Regions from separate parts of the uncultured Veillonella sp. genome, predicted to be linked through region 1. Evidence: riboswitches for the same ligand, from Rfam matches in the RefSeq annotation. Region 1 holds a riboswitch; the other holds the start of a gene.

Region 1 (5,772 bases):
ATATCTCCACGGCCCCGCTTGTTGAGTTCCTCTACAAGTTGAGGCAATAATGTCTTATGCCCCGCCGCAAGAGAACTAAATCCGACAATATGAACGTCATTATCCACCGCATCTTGTGCTGTTTCTTCTGGAGTTTGGAACAAAGGTCCGATATCCACGTCAAAGCCCATGTCCGCGAAGGATGTAGCGATAACTTTGGCACCACGGTCATGACCGTCTTGGCCCATCTTCGCAATCATGATACGAGGACGACGACCTTCGAGTTCTTCAAAGTTATCCGCCATTTGACGTACTTCTTTGATTACATCGTCATCTTCAAATTCACTAGAGTATACACCGGAAATAGAGCGAATAACCGCTTTATGACGACCGCATACCTTTTCAACAGCAAAGGAAATTTCACCCAAGGATGCACGGGCACGAGCCGCTTCAAGCGCAAGAGCAAGCAAGTTGCCTTCGCCCGATTCTGTAGCCTTTGTGATCGCTTCAAGACAGGATTGAACTTTTTCTTCATCTCGGTTAGCACGCAATTGTTCGAGACGACGAATTTGCGCTTCCCGTACAGCCGTGTTATCTACGTCGAGGATATCCAATGGGTCTTCTTTATCTAGACGATATTTGTTGATACCAATAATCGCTTCACGACCAGAGTCGATACGAGCTTGGCGACGTGCAGCAGCTTCTTCGATACGCATCTTAGGAAGCCCTGTATCGATAGCTTTCGCCATACCGCCAAGAGATTCGATTTCTTGAATATGACCCCAAGCGCGACGAATCAATTCATCTGTCAACGCTTCTACATAGTAGGAACCGCCCCATGGGTCGATAACCTTACATACCTTAGTTTCATCTTGGATGTAAAGCTGAGTATTACGCGCAATACGTGCGGAGAAGTCCGTAGGCAACGCAATGGCTTCGTCAAGCGCATTCGTATGTAGAGATTGCGTATGGCCCAAAGCCGCGCCCATCGCTTCCATACATGTACGAGCCACGTTGTTGAACGGATCTTGTTCTGTAAGAGACCAACCAGATGTTTGGCTATGTGTACGAAGTGCCATGGATTTAGGATTTTCAGAGCCGAAACTATTGATAATCTTAGCCCACAACATACGAGCTGCACGCATTTTTGCCACTTCCATGAAGTAGTTTTTACCGATTGCCCAGAAGAAGGACAAGCGTGGTGCGAACTGGTCAACGTGAAGTCCCGCATTAACACCGGTACGGATATATTCGAGACCATCGGCCAATGTGTAACCTAATTCGATATCCGCAGTAGCGCCCGCTTCTTGCATATGGTAGCCGGAAATGGAGATACTATTGAACTTAGGCATGTACTGGGATGTATACGCAAAGATATCGCCGATAATGCGCATGGACGTAGCTGGAGGATAAATATAAGTATTACGTACCATGAACTCTTTCAAGATATCATTTTGGATTGTACCAGCCATAACCTTTTTATCTACACCTTGTTCTTCACCAGCCAAGATGTAGAACGCCATTACTGGCAATACGGCGCCATTCATGGTCATGGATACAGACATTTGATCAAGGGGGATACCGGAGAATAAAATTTCCATGTCGAGGATGGAGTCTACCGCAACACCCGCTTTACCAACGTCACCTACTACACGAGGATGATCGGAGTCATAACCACGGTGAGTAGCAAGGTCAAAGGCGATAGACAAACCCTTTTGGCCCGCTGCCAAGTTACGACGATAGAACGCATTGGATTCTTCCGCTGTGGAGAAACCAGCGTACTGACGTACTGTCCAAGGACGCGTTACATACATCGTGGAATAAGGTCCGCGCAAATACGGAGGCACACCGGCCATGTAGTCAAGGTGTGTCATTCCTTCATAATCCATCTCCGTATAGAGCGGTTTCACCTGGATCTGTTCCATCGTCGTATTGTATAACTCTTCAAAGCTTTTTCCTGTTTCTTTTTGAAGTTCAGCAAGCCATGCATCGCGAGATGTTGCTGTCTGAGATTCCAAGCCAAGAGAGGAGAAGTCTGGATTTTTAAACATGAGCTCACATCCCTTTCTTATCTTGTAACTTATTCAAGATTTCGTAACAATTTGCACGAACAGAAATGAAGTCGTCCACGCCAGCTTCACGGTACACAGGTTCTAAGTCCTTAGGAGGTGCCCCTGCTAAAATAACCGTTACATTCGGCATAGTTTCTTTCAATTCCTTAGCAAGTGGTGGTACCAATTCTGGATATGTATCATCTGTAGAACAGATAACGACAACATCAGCACCACTTTCACGAGCAGCTTTCGCAGCATCAGCCGTTGTTTCATGACCATCATTTTTGATAACTTCAAAAGCACCTACTTCGAAGAAGCCTGTGGAGAAGTCCGCCCGAGGTTTATGTTGAGGGATTGGGCCCATATTGGCCAAGAATACCTTCACATTATCTTTCGTACGTTGTTTATAATTCTCAGTGCGCATGCGAAGTGCTTCAAACTGTTCAGTCCAGCGATGAGCTGCAATGGATTCAATGGTTTCGGAAGCAATATCACCAGCATCTAAAGCCTTCCGGATTTGACGTATTGTTAATTTTTGTAATGCACCGAGTTCAATAAGACCAATCAAAGCGCCTGGCTCTGTAGTACCTGCTTCTAGGGTAGCCTGTGCTTTCACAACCGCATCTGGCTCCGCACTTGCCAAGTACTCCTCGATTTGAGCAACCCGTTTTTGACGCAATGTTTCTTGATTTTCTGGTTTTGGATCAAGCAATTCTTCAGTCATGTTCGCATACATGTTATTACCTACAGCCACATCTCTGCGGAATGCAAGGTTTTTGAAGCGTTCGTCAAGAACAGCTTTAACTTGAGCTTGTGGATAGCCTTCTTTCAAAGCTGCTACGATACCACCTTTAGCCTCAATAGTTTGGAACTCAGCCCAAATTTTTTCACATAATTCGGCTGCCAATGTTTCCACATACCAGGAACCGCCTACAGGGTCCACAGGTTGACGCAACTCGAATTCAGTTTGCAACATAACTTGGATGTTACGGGCAATACGGCGAGAGAAGTCGTCAGCTTTGCGAATTGGTTGGTCAAATGGAGATACTTCAAGGCTATTCAAACCGCCTACAACGCCGGAGAATGCCTGTGTCGTGTTACGCAACAGATTTACATACGGATCGTATACGGTCTTTGTGAAAGCCGATGTTCTGCCGTGTACATGAACGGCACGGTCAGCTTCTTCTGCACCAAAGGCCTCCATAATGCGCGCCCAAAGCACGCGCAATGCACGTAGTTTAGCAATTTCCATGAAGAAGTTTGCCCCCAAGGAGAATGTAAACATCATGCTTTTAGCAATAGTATGAATATCGATGTTCCGTTGTGCTAATTGACGCACATAGCAAACTGCTGTTGCCAATGCATAGGCAACCTCTTGCACATCATTAGCGCCACCATTAGCGTATACATCGCCAGATACAAGTACAGTTTTAAGCTCTGGAGCTTGTTCTTTAGCCCATACAACAGTATGTGCCATTTCATCAAAGGCTGTATCTAAAGACATATGCAATGTACCATCTTTAGCCCAAACACCAATAGGGTCTGCGCCAACGAGACCTTTCAAGTCAGAGGTCTGTTTTTTAGAGCCTTTCACCGTAGCGGCTAACATACCGAGCAAGATAGCTGCAGAAGCACCTGTTTCAATGTATAAAGGATTTTCCTTTAAATTAAAACGTTCAATCAATTGGCTACAATCATCCATAGTAGACAGAGATGTACCGCCGATACCAACAGCTGCGCCTACTTGCACATCTTGATCATGGCGTGTTGCTTCATCAAGGCGAATATTGTGAATGGTGCCACCTTTTACAATTTCGTATAAACTTGCATGGTTAGCATCCTTAGGAAAGGATTCGTCTACATATTGGGATACGCCCCAAGAGTCTTTAATATACCCACTTGCCTTTGTGCCACGTAGGAACTCACCTGCTCCAGGATATACACCCTTTGGAATTTTTTCTCCATGCAATGCAGGCGTGTAAATTGGTTGTAACGTAATTCCCTCATAGGTTTTAGTGAACATCTTCTTATGGAAGTCGCCACCTTTTAACGCTTTTTCAACCTCGGCCTGCCATTGTTCATACGTAGGTTTCTTAAACTCATCAAAGGATACAGGTGCTAATAAATCACGTTCAGCATCCTTTGAAGTCTTTTTGTCAGACATATATGTGCCTCCTTTTCAACTCGAAACCATACCGAGAAACAGCGCACCGTACCTGCGAATTGTTAGATATATGAATCACTCGAGCTTTATCTTATTGGACCACATCAACCTCAAAATGTGTCCATCGGTTTAATGTCTATAAAACTTGACGCATATACTCAACATCCACTCTAAGGGCAATAAAAAACGTGCCACCTAAAGTGACACGTAAGGTTTCTTATTGAAAGGTACACTAAAAAATACTGTAGACAGCATACCCCAATCCCCTTCCTATCGCTCGTAGGTACATAACGGTGATTATCAAATAGGCAGTTCTCCTGGCTCGGGATCATCACCTCGCTTTCGCCTTCCCAGATTACTCCAGTGACATATATGAAAGCAGGCTCATCCTTACAGTGGCGGGACCGCATCGGCTTATACCGATTTCTCTATTAAGTCTTACGACACCTATTCTCTATATTCGTTGTTCTAAGTCCAATATAGTGTAACAATATGCACAAAGTCAATGAACATAACATTTAATCATAAGTACCAAAACCAAAGTTATAACTGAAAATCATATGTAATAACTAAAACGCATGGGTTAAGAATTTAAGAATTAATGATATAATAAGTGCTATCACGAGGAGGCATTATGGACCATACAAGTAAAAAAGGGTTAATCACAGCCCTTAGTTGTTATATAATTTGGGGCTTACTCCCTCTATATTGGGCATTATTAAACCATGTTTCACCGTATAATATACTGGCACAGCGCATTATCTGGTCAGGTATTTGCATGGCTATCGTTGTATTTGGCCTACATTTTAAACAATTTAAAAAGGACTTTCAATTACTAAAAGAACAACGTTCACAACTATTCCTACTTTTAGTTGCGGCAGTCATCATCAGCGTAAACTGGTTCACCTACATTTGGGCCATCGCCAATAATCAAGTTATGAACACGAGCCTTGGCTATTACATCAACCCACTCTTCAATGTAGTATTAGGTGTCATCCTATTTAAAGAGGTTCTATCTATACCAAAAAAGCTGAGTGTCCTTATCGCTACCATCGGCATCGCCTTACTCACCTATCAAGTAGGATCCTTGCCGTTGGTATCGATGATCCTCGCCGTTTCCTTCGGTCTTTATGGGGCCGTAAAAAAGAAACTACTCATCTCTCCCTTTACGAGCATCGCCTTTGAGGCCTGGCTATTAACACCGCTAGCCTTACTATATACGACCATGATCGATAATACAGTATGGTCTTATTTCAGTACAGACTGGTATACATCCATTCTGCTCATAGCCTGCGGTCTAACTACATCTGTTCCATTGGTGCTATTCTCCTATGGTGCGCAACTATTGCCGCTCAACCTACTAGGCTTCCTGCAATATGTATCCCCTACCATTGCCTTGTTGCTAGCCATCTTTTACTTTGGTGAAAGCTTTGGCACACCACAAATGATCGCCTTCGGTTGTATCTGGATAGCCTTAGTATTATTTTCCTTATCAAGCCAAATTACAACGCGTATTAGCCTAAAAAAGTAAGATATATCGTATATCAACTAAAAAGCTGTATCAAATGACATTCT
Region 2 (5,772 bases), on a different contig from region 1:
AAGTGGTAATTCTGCACGAGAGTTATATACTACGAAGTTGAATGTTAATGGTTTGCCATCTTTATCAAGGATCCCATCGCCATCAGTATCTTTCCAACCATCTTCAGCCAACAATTGTTTAGAACGTTCAGGATTATACGCATTAGGATCTTTCAAATCGTTGAAGCCATAGTCCATGGATGGTGGAATTGGAGCAGAACCAGGAATAAATGTACCTTTTAACAATACATCAGCATAGTTTTTACGGTCTGTTGCAGAGATAACTGCAGCACGAACTTTGTCATCCCCAAGAATACCTTTTTGATTAATACGGGCCAATACGACACGAAGAGATGCGATTTCATCTACTTTGAATTTATCATTGCCTTGGAATAAACCAATTTCACCAGGGCCGATGTTAACAGCCATATCTACGTCGCCAGATTGTAAGCTTATAGCGCGAGTATTAGGGTCATCGATGGAAGGAATTTCTACAGTTTTAAATGGTACTGTACCATCCCAGTAGTTTTCGTTCGCAGCCATTTCAGCACGTTCTTTAGTGAAGGATTTAACTACATATGGGCCTGTACCGATAGGGCCTTCCTTCGCAAAGTTACGGCCATCTTTTTCAGCTTGGACATCAACAATTAAGAATAATGGATCGGCCAAAAGACCAGGCATATTAGGATATTCTTTCGTCGTATGAATTACCAATTGTTGACCATTTGCTTCGATGGAATCATATTCAAAGAACGTTTTTGCACGATTGGATTTTTCAAAAGCACGTTCGATAGATGCTTTAACAGCTGCAGCATCAACCTTTTTACCGTTGGAGAATTTTACTTTGTCATTGATTGTGAAAGTCCACGTTTTATGGTCTGGGGATACTTCCCATTTAGATGCAATCCATGGTTGAGGTTTCATTTGTTCGTCAAACTTAGCCAATGTTTCACCTACACCATAGCGCATTACAACCCATGCGAAGAAGTTTTCTGTAGGTTCTAATGTGGATGCGAAGTTAGTAACGCCTACTTTTAATACATCTTTGTTAGCAGCACCATTATTATCAGATCCACAACCTGCTATGAAGGAACCCATCATTACAATACTAAGACCTGCTAATAGAGCCTTTTTCCAAGATTTTTTCATTTAAAATCTCCTTTTACAACTATATGTAAATCATAAAAACATTTAACATCATCACTATCTAAAATAGTTGTGATGGAAAAACCATAATTTCTTACCAGTCATAATGAAACTTTCACTAAATAAAGATTCAAATTTATGAAGGTAAAAACAATTTTATCCTTGATTTTTTGGATCCACTACATCTCGTAAGGAATCAGACCAAAGATTAAAAATAGATACCACGATTAAGATCGACATACCAGGGAATACCATAAGCCATGGACTTGTTTGCAAGTACTGGCGGCCTTCGTTAAGCATAAGGCCCCATTCAGGTGTTGGTGGCTGTGCACCAAAACCAAGGAAGGAAAGCCCTGCCACCTCAATCATGATGGCCCCAATATCAAGTGCACCTGTAGTAACAACAAGAGGCATAATATTAGGAATAATATGTCGTCTTAAGATAGTTGCCGTAGACGCCCCCATCATAACCGCAGCCGTTACATATTCTTCACCACGTACTTTTAACGTCATAGAACGTACTAAACGAGCATATTTTGCCCAACCTACTACAGATAAGGCCAAAATCGTATTCACAATGCTACCACCCAAAATACCAGCAATAGCGATGGCTAAAACAACACCTGGAAAGGATAACATAATATCAGCTAGGCGCATGAGAACCATTTCGACTTTGCCGCCGAAATAGCCTGCTATAGCACCGATGATAGTACCAATACTCACCATGATAACGACGATGGATACGCCCATGAACAAGGATAATTGAGTACCGTAAATGATACGAGATAATACATCACGTCCTAATTTATCTGTACCAAACCAATGTTGGCTGCTTGGTGCTTGCAATGCCTGACTTATATTTGAGGTGAAAGCATCGCCCGGTGCAAGCCAGGGTGCAAAGATAGCGATGAGAACAATGATAATCATCAACCCACTATAGAAAGAGAACAATTTATGTTTTTGAATAAATTCTGCCATTATGCTCTCTCCCTTTTCAATCTAGGGTCTAATAAGATATATGATGCATCAACCAATGCGTTAATACACATATATGCTAAAGCAACCCACAACACAAAACCTTCGATCAATGGATAATCGCGCATGGTAATAGCATAAATTGCCATATTCCCAAGTCCCGGCCAAGAGAATACCATTTCTACGACTGCCACACCACCTAGTAACCAACCGATAAGAACACCAAGAATAGTGATGAGTGGTAACACCGCATTAGGTAAAATATGACCGAATAAAATTTTTATCTCACTAACACCGCGAGCACGAGCGCCAATAACATAATCCTTTTGCATTTCCTCAAGGATAACGAGCCGCACTTGACGCATGTATTTAGACCCAACAACAACTGCCAAAGTAATAGCGGGCAAAATAACACCAGACGCAGTCACGCGAGAGGATGCAATCGGTACAAGGCCTAATTTAAGACCGAAGATGTAAATCAGTATAAGACCTAACCAAAACGTAGGCATAGATACGCCTACGAAAGATAGAAATCTCAACACATAATCAACCCATTTGTTACGATTTAAGGCGCTTATAATACCTGCAGGCAATGCATAGAGCAGCGTAAATACTAAAGCCGTACCCGCTAACATTAATGTACCTGGTAAAGCCTCCAACATACGATCTACTACTGGTTTTTTAGCAGAATAACTCATCCCCAAATCACCTTGTGCGACATTGACGACCCAGTTTGCATACTGTACTACAAATGGTTTATCTAACCCAAGCTGAGCTCGAGTTTCATCGATAAGCTCCTGAGATACGATAGTATCTGCCGTTTCAAGTAACATCGTTACTGGGTCACCTGGTGCTAAATAGGTGAGACAAAATGTCAAAAATGTGATGCCAAACAAGGTAACAATAAATTGCCCCAATTGTTTGACAAAGCGTTTGCCCATAGGCGCCTCCTAAACTCTCTAAACACTAACAACAATTCAAATGACAAACTAATGGTACTAGCTTTTTTATATAGCGTTGAAGCTTAAAGGCTAGGGAACGAAAAAAGGCTAGTCGCCCGACTAACCTAAATTAAGCACAGCATATGCATACCATGCCTTTAGAGCAGGCTTTCTGACTTTGATTCATCGCAACATTTCGGCCTTCCCAGTTTCCCAGTGACCCTATAATGAAACCTTGCTCCTCATTACAGCTATTTGCATAGTATGGGTTTTTCACCCATTTTCCTCTTTTACGCTCGGTAAATACCGACACTCACTAGTTCATTCATTTTTATCGATTATAAATATACTATATTAATACTCTATTTGCAATACATATACCCCTTATGGGTATATGTATTTCGCGTATTTTCAATATAGTTTTTATACTGATAAAAAATATTAATTAGTGATTAAATTCATAATCCTGCATAAAATTATATAAATTAACTTATATAAATAATTTTTTATTTATATTTACTGTATATGACGGTATATATATTAATTTTAATAATAATAAAACAATGTAAAACTTTATTATAAAATCTTTTTATACACAGCGAAAATTTGATTAATAATAATACTCTTTATGTTTTTTCATATCTGGCTCGCATTAATTATAAGTCTAATGCATGATTATGATAAAAAAAGAGGCTATTACCAAGTAATAGCCTCTAATAAGACGAGATATATTCAGTTAATCAATACTTTGTTGTAAGCGGTGTGCTCTGCGTGTATCCCACGCTTTACGCAAAACATAAATCACCAAACCTATGCTTACTGCCACCGCACTACCTACCATAGCATCAAAACCACATGCGTAGATTGCATATAGACAATAAAGAACGCCTATACCGAACAAGTAATTAGAGCGTTTAATACGACTTTCAGCTACGCCAGCCATACGCATCATTGTAGGTACTGCCAAAATGCACAATACATACGGTACTACGTTAGTTACAACCGCTAAGTTTACTAAGATTTCAAATTGCTCACGCAAGGATTCGCTTGCAGTGAACAAAGTAAGTAATGTTTCAACAGCGAGTAAAATCAATACGCCACGAACAGGAGCATCTTTGCTATTTACACGGGCAAATATTTTAGGGAAGTAACCATATTCTGCTGCGCTTTTGAATACACGGGACAATGTGAATTGCCAACAAAGTAAAGCACCAAAGCAAGAAATAACCATAGCAGCCATAACGATGTTCGCAATAGTATCATTGAACATGTATACGAATGTCAAGCCGAATGGTGCGTTAGAATTTAATAAGTCAACGTTCGGCACAATACCTGCCATAACGTTTGTGGACAAGATATAAACCACTGCCACTGCTAATGTACCTGCCACTGTAGCGATAGGTACATTTTTCTTTGGATTCTCAACAGCATCAGCATTAGCCGCTGCGGACTCAAACCCTAGGAAGCCCCATAAAGTTAGGGAAATAGATTGTTTTACCGCATCATAAAGCGGAAGATCATTTGGGTTCCATGCCGCCCAATAGATAGATGGATCGAACCAATGCCAGCCAATTGTACCGATTAATAAAACCGGAATAATAGAACCCCAAATAGTCATGTTGCTGAGTCGACCTGTAAAGCGATTACCTCTAAAGTTTAAAATCGCTGCAAACCACAAGAGCACAATTGTTACTTGACTTGTTTGTGTCGCATTGAGGTCAACACCAAAGAAAGCTGCGCCATAACCTACGGCAGATACCGCGATGGCGATATTAGCAATGATGAGAGATATGCTGTAAGCATAGCTCGCCATAAAATGTCCAGTTTTACCGAAGCGATGTTCTGCATAACCGCCCATGCCCCCTTGTTTTTGGGAGAACATACCCGCTTGAGCAAAAATATACGCTAGTAAAAGCGCACCCACAGCTGTCACGAGCCAAGATAAAACTGAAATAGTACCAACTTGAGCCAAATTAGTTGGTAACATAATGATCCCAGCTCCTAGCATATTGGCTGCTACCATTGTGGTTAGCTGGAATACAGACATTTTTTTAGCGGTGGTTTTCATGTATCAATCCCCTTTCACTAAGGTGAATTTTTTCTCGTCCATAATTCACTTAAAATATATATACCGCTAAGTAAATCCAGTTCGTGCTGTGATGGGCTTGAATGTGAATTTACCGTTTTTATTCTTATTACGAGTTAAATAATAACACCTATGAAACCAAAATAAAAGTACTTTATTGGCGGACAAGGCATATTACACGAATTGAATAAATTATAGGTAATTTATCAACTAAAACGAAGAGAATTCATTTTAATTGCGGCAAAGTATATTTTTACCCTATTTTATTCTGTGTATAGATGTAATTTTTCCTATCTATCACGGTTATAGTGTCCTAGTACAAGACTATTATTTCCTCACAGTCCACTATATGTGTACACGCAAATGCATCATTTTAATAGTTAATTATCAATTAGAATTATGGGATTTATAGGTATCGTCTAGCTTTTAAATAAAAAATCGATATACATATAAGTATAATAGGCAATATTAGCCCCTTAATGAAATCCTTATATGTATATCGATCTTATTTTTTCAGATTTTATTGATAACTATTCTTTATTTTTATCTACTGCTTATTCCGCACTAAGTTCTACTCTTGTACAGATTCAACGATTGCTTTCCATTCAGCAATTTGTTTTTCCTCAGCAGCGATAATAATTTTAC

What was found. A riboswitch is a leader RNA that binds a small molecule or an ion and turns the genes downstream of it on or off. The one in region 1 is predicted to bind cobalamin.
Region 2: another riboswitch for cobalamin. It lies ahead of nikB (nickel ABC transporter permease); the one in region 1 lies ahead of RYO55_RS04475 (methylmalonyl-CoA mutase family protein).

What each region holds. Positions count from the first base shown of each region.
Region 1 covers NZ_CAUVFT010000011.1:31,174-36,945, reverse strand. Annotated here, with positions in the region: gene scpA (methylmalonyl-CoA mutase) at 1-2,030, opposite strand, end outside; gene RYO55_RS04475 (methylmalonyl-CoA mutase family protein) at 2,035-4,197, opposite strand; cobalamin riboswitch at 4,487-4,663, opposite strand; gene rarD (EamA family transporter RarD) at 4,832-5,728, shown strand.
Region 2 covers NZ_CAUVFT010000010.1:31,231-37,002, reverse strand. Annotated here, with positions in the region: gene RYO55_RS04145 (ABC transporter substrate-binding protein) at 1-1,128, opposite strand, end outside; gene nikC (nickel transporter permease) at 1,282-2,103, opposite strand; gene nikB (nickel ABC transporter permease) at 2,103-3,041, opposite strand; cobalamin riboswitch at 3,186-3,373, opposite strand; gene potE (putrescine-ornithine antiporter) at 3,778-5,109, opposite strand; gene argH (argininosuccinate lyase) at 5,699-5,772, opposite strand, start outside.